DNA from 2 places in the Xanthomonas sp. SS genome. Region 2 is predicted to be linked to the other one. Evidence: riboswitches for the same ligand, from Rfam matches in the RefSeq annotation. Region 2 holds a riboswitch; the other holds the start of a gene.
What was found. A riboswitch is a leader RNA that binds a small molecule or an ion and turns the genes downstream of it on or off. The one in region 2 is predicted to bind cobalamin.
Positions count from the first base shown of each region.

Region 1: it holds a riboswitch for cobalamin, as region 2 does, so the genes downstream of both, btuB (TonB-dependent vitamin B12 receptor) here and metE (5-methyltetrahydropteroyltriglutamate--homocysteine S-methyltransferase) in region 2, are expected to answer to the same signal.

Region 1 is NZ_CP051190.1:4,297,214-4,299,408, forward strand. It holds gene msrC (free L-methionine (R)-S-oxide reductase MsrC) at 6-488, shown strand; gene HEP74_RS18045 (TfoX/Sxy family protein) at 485-919, shown strand; cobalamin riboswitch at 946-1,162, shown strand; gene btuB (TonB-dependent vitamin B12 receptor) at 1,273-2,195, shown strand, end outside.
Region 2 is NZ_CP051190.1:4,797,433-4,799,627, forward strand. It holds gene HEP74_RS20330 (DUF6519 domain-containing protein) at 1-867, shown strand, start outside; cobalamin riboswitch at 921-1,174, shown strand; gene metE (5-methyltetrahydropteroyltriglutamate--homocysteine S-methyltransferase) at 1,388-2,195, shown strand, end outside.

The sequences.
Region 1 (2,195 bases), 500 kb from region 2:
GCGCGATGTTCGCTTCCTCTTCGCTCACCGGCAGCAAGCCGGAACAGTACGCCCAACTGCTCGCGCAGGCCCGTTCCCTGGTCAGCGGCGAGCCCGACCGCATCGCCAATGCCGCCAACCTGGCGGCGCTGGTGTACCACGCGCTGCCGCGGCTGAACTGGGTCGGCTTCTACCTGTACGACGGCAAGGAACTGGTGGTCGGCCCGTTCCAGGGCCTGCCCGCCTGCGTGCGCATCCCGCTGCACAAGGGCGTGTGCGGCGCCGCCGCCAGCAGCGGCCAGACCCAGCGCATCGACGACGTCGAGGCCTTTCCCGGGCATATCGCCTGCGATGCGGCCTCGCGCTCGGAGCTGGTGGTGCCGCTGCTGCGCGCCGGCGAGCTGATCGGCGTGTTCGACCTGGACAGCCCGGACCTGGCGCGCTTCGACGCCGACGATCAGCACGGCCTGGAAGCGATCGCGCAGGTCTTCGTCGACGCGCTGCGATGAGCACCGAAAAACTGCGCAACATCGGCCCCAAGAGCGCGGCCTGGCTGCGCCAGGTCGGCCTGCGCACGCAGGAGGACCTGACTGCGGCCGGCGCGGTCGGCGCGTTCCTGAAGGTCAAGCGCGCCGGCTTCAAGCCCAGCCTCAACCTGCTGTATTCGCTGGAAGGGGCGCTGACCGGCTGCCATTGGCAGGAACTGCCCGAGGCGCGGCGCGCGCAGCTGCTCGGCGAGCTGGAAGCCGCGGCGGCGCAGCTGCCGGCGCAGCGCGGCCTGCCGGTGGCCGGACCGGTGGCGACCACCCATTTCGACCGCGACGGCGACCATAGCGATACGCCGTATGCCGACGACGCGTCCGGCGGCCATGCCTACGACGCCGAGCGCGACCACGGACGCGACGACGACGGCCACGCCGGCGAGCGCGACGCCGACTGATCCGCGCGTCACGCCGGCGATCGCGTACAATCGCGCCGCTTCAAGGTGACCTGCCGGCCCCGGCCTGCAGGTTGAAACGGGAAGCCGGTGCGTCTTGCGACAAGGCCGGCGCTGCCCCCGCAACGGTAAGCGATCCGCGCTGACGACTTGCGCCACTGTGCCTTGGGCATGGGAAGGCGTCGCAGCCGGGAGTCCGACTCCCAGATCGCCAGCCCGGAGACCGGCCTTGCAGTTCACTGGTTGCGATGCGGAGGGCGTCGCGGCGTGCCGCGCCGCGTCTGGCGCCGTCCGCTTGCACCCTCGGTTCGCGACTCCTTTGCCGTCACAGCGCGCCCGCGCGCCGGAGTTGCCCCATGTCGTTCCGCCTGCTTTCGGTCGCGATCGCGTCCGTCCTGTCCCTGCCCTCGCTGGCGCTCGCCGCCGATGCCGCCACCGACCTGGACCAGGTCCTGGTCACCGCCACCCGCACCCAGATCTCGGTCGAGGACAGCGTGGTCCCGGCACAGGTGATCGACCGCGCCGAGATCGAGCGCAGCCAGGCCACGTCGCTGGCGCAGCTGCTGCAGGGCCGCGCCGGCATCGGCGTGTCCAACCAGGGCGGGCTGGGCAAGCTGACCACGCTGAGCCTGCGCGGCAGCGAATCGGACCACGTGCTGGTGCTGGTGGACGGCGTGCGCATCGGCTCGGCCAGCGCCGGCCTGGCCGCGTTCCAGGACCTGCCGCTGAGCCAGATCGATCGCATCGAGATCGTGCGCGGCCCGCGCTCGAGCCTGTACGGCTCCGATGCGATCGGCGGCGTGATCCAGATCTTCACCCGCCACGGCGGCCAGGGCCTGCAGCAGAACCTGAGCCTGGGCGCCGGCAGTCACGGCCTGCGCGAGGCCAGCGCCGGCTTCAGCAACCGCGGCGAGCGCGGCTGGCTGTCGGTGCAGGGCGGCTACCAGAACAGCGACGGCATCAATGCCTGCAACGGCTCGGCCACGCTGTTCGCCGGCTGCTTCGTCGATGAGCCGGACCGCGACGGCTACCGCAACACCTCACTCAGCGCGCGCGGCGGCTATGCGCTGAGCGACACGCTGCGCATCGAAGGCCAGGCGCTGAACATCGACAGCCGCAACGAGTACGACGGCGATGCGCTGTTCGCCGGCAACGAGGCCGACAACACCCAGCAGGTGTTCGGCGGCAAGCTCGACTGGACCCCGTCCGAGCGCGTGCACCTGGCCGCGCAGCTCGGCCGCAACACCGATCAGGCCGACAGCTACTACCACGCCGCCGG
Region 2 (2,195 bases):
CCGCTGGAGGCGCTGGCACGCGACGCGTTGCCGCAGTTGGCCGCACGCGTGGACCCGGGACAGCGGCTGGACGACCCGTGCCTGGCCGCGCCCGATGCGGCCTACCGCGGCGTCGAGAACAACCTGTACCGCGTCGAGATCCACCGCGGCAGCGACAACGGCGCGCAACCGACCTTCAAATGGTCGCGCGACAACGGCAGCGTCGCCAGCGCCTGCCTGTCCGCGCAGGGCGAGCACCTGCAGTTGGCCAGCACGCGCGGTTTCGCTGCCGGGCAGTGGGTGGAATTGAGCGACGAGCGCGACGACCTGCAGGCGCGGCCGGGCGCCCTGTATCTGATCGACGCCATCGACGGCGACGCGCTGCTGCTGGACGGCGCGCTGGCATGGGACACGGACGCCGTGCACCCCAAACTGCGGCGCTGGGACCAGTCGGCCTACGGCGACGTGACACTGGTCGACGGTGCGGTGCCGATCCCCGCGGCCAAGGACGCGCAAGCGCAATGGATCGACCTGGAGGACGGCGTGCAGATCCGCTTCGCCGCCGATGCCGACTATCGCAGCGGCGACTACTGGCTGATCCCCGCGCGCGTGGCTAGCGGCGGCATCGACTGGCCGACCCTGGCCGACGGCAGCGCAACGGCGCAACCGCCGCGCGGCATCGAGCATCACTACGCACCACTGGGCGTGCTCGGCATGCAGGCCACCGGCGGCGGCATCGGCGTCACCCAATCCTGCAGCTGCAGCGTGACCCCGATGAACAGCTGCAGCCTTGGCGGCGAACGCGATGCGCTCCCCCGCGGCGGCGGCGGCAACGGCAACGCCACGCCGGGCAAGAAGACCCCGGCCAAGCCCAAACCGCATGCCTGACCCTGCATCCGCGACGGATCGCCCACCGCGCTTGACCCGTCAGCCCACACCGCCTATCTTGCGCATGCCGAAGGTATCCATCTCTTCATTCGGATGAAGGGATGGATTTAAACGGGAATCCGGTGAAGGCTGGCGCCGCAAGCGCCTGCCCATTCCGGAGCTGCCCCGCAGCGGTGAATGGAAACGACCTCCGTCAATGGCACTGGGCCGGCGCATGCCGGCCTGGGAAGCGACGGACAGTAGGCGCGCAGCCGGCACGGTGCGCTCGTCCATCAGCCCGAATACCGGCCCCGGCCGGAGGACCTGTGCGTCCTCCGATTCGACCTGGCGTCTCCGCGGGGAGGCGGCCGGAAGCCGTGCCGTGGCCCTGCGCCGCGCTGCGCTCTTCCGCCTGCCCGCGTGGCGCCGGTTCGCCCGCGGGGGCGAAGGTCGCTGGCGTGGCGGGCGTCCCGTGCGAACGGGCGCACGGCGCGCGGTTCCTTCGTTCCTCAATGCCTATGAACGCAATGAGGAAACGCAAATGACGATCGTGACCAACCTGGGCTTCCCGCGCATCGGTGCGCGGCGCGAGCTCAAGCGTGCGCTGGAAAGCTACTGGCGCCGCGAAACGGATGAGGCAAGCCTGCAAGACACCGCGCGGCAGCTACGCCAGCAGCATTGGCGGCTGCAGGTCGAGGCCGGGGTGGATCTTCCGCCCAGCAACGACTTCAGCCTGTACGACGCGATGCTCGACACCGCGTTCCTGTTCGATGCGATCCCGCAGCGCTACCGCGCGCTGGCCGATGCCGATCCGCTGGCCGGCTACTTCGCGATGGCGCGCGGCTCGCAGGAGAACGGCCTGGACCTGCACGCGCTGGAAATGACCAAGTGGTTCGACACCAACTACCACTACCTGGTGCCGGAGCTGGCGCGGCGCCAGCACTTCCGCCTGCGCGGCGACAAGCCGCTGGCCGAGTTCCTGGAAGCCAAGGCGCTGGGCATCACCACGCGGCCGGTGCTGATCGGGCCGGTGACCTTCCTGCTGCTGTCCAAGACCGTGGACGGCAGCGACCGCTGGGCGCTGCTGGACAGCCTGCTGCCGGCCTACGCCGACCTGCTGCAGCAACTCGACACGGCCGGCGCCAACTGGGTCCAGATCGACGAGCCGGCCTTGGTGCTGGACCTGGACGAAGCCGCACGCGACGCCTATCGCCGCGCCTATGCCTTCCTGGCGCAAGCGCCGCGGCCGAAGCTGCTGCTGACCACGTATTTCGGCGAGCTGGGCGACAACCTGGAACTGGCCGCGGCGCTGCCGGTGGATGGCCTGCACGTGGATCTGGTGCGCGGCG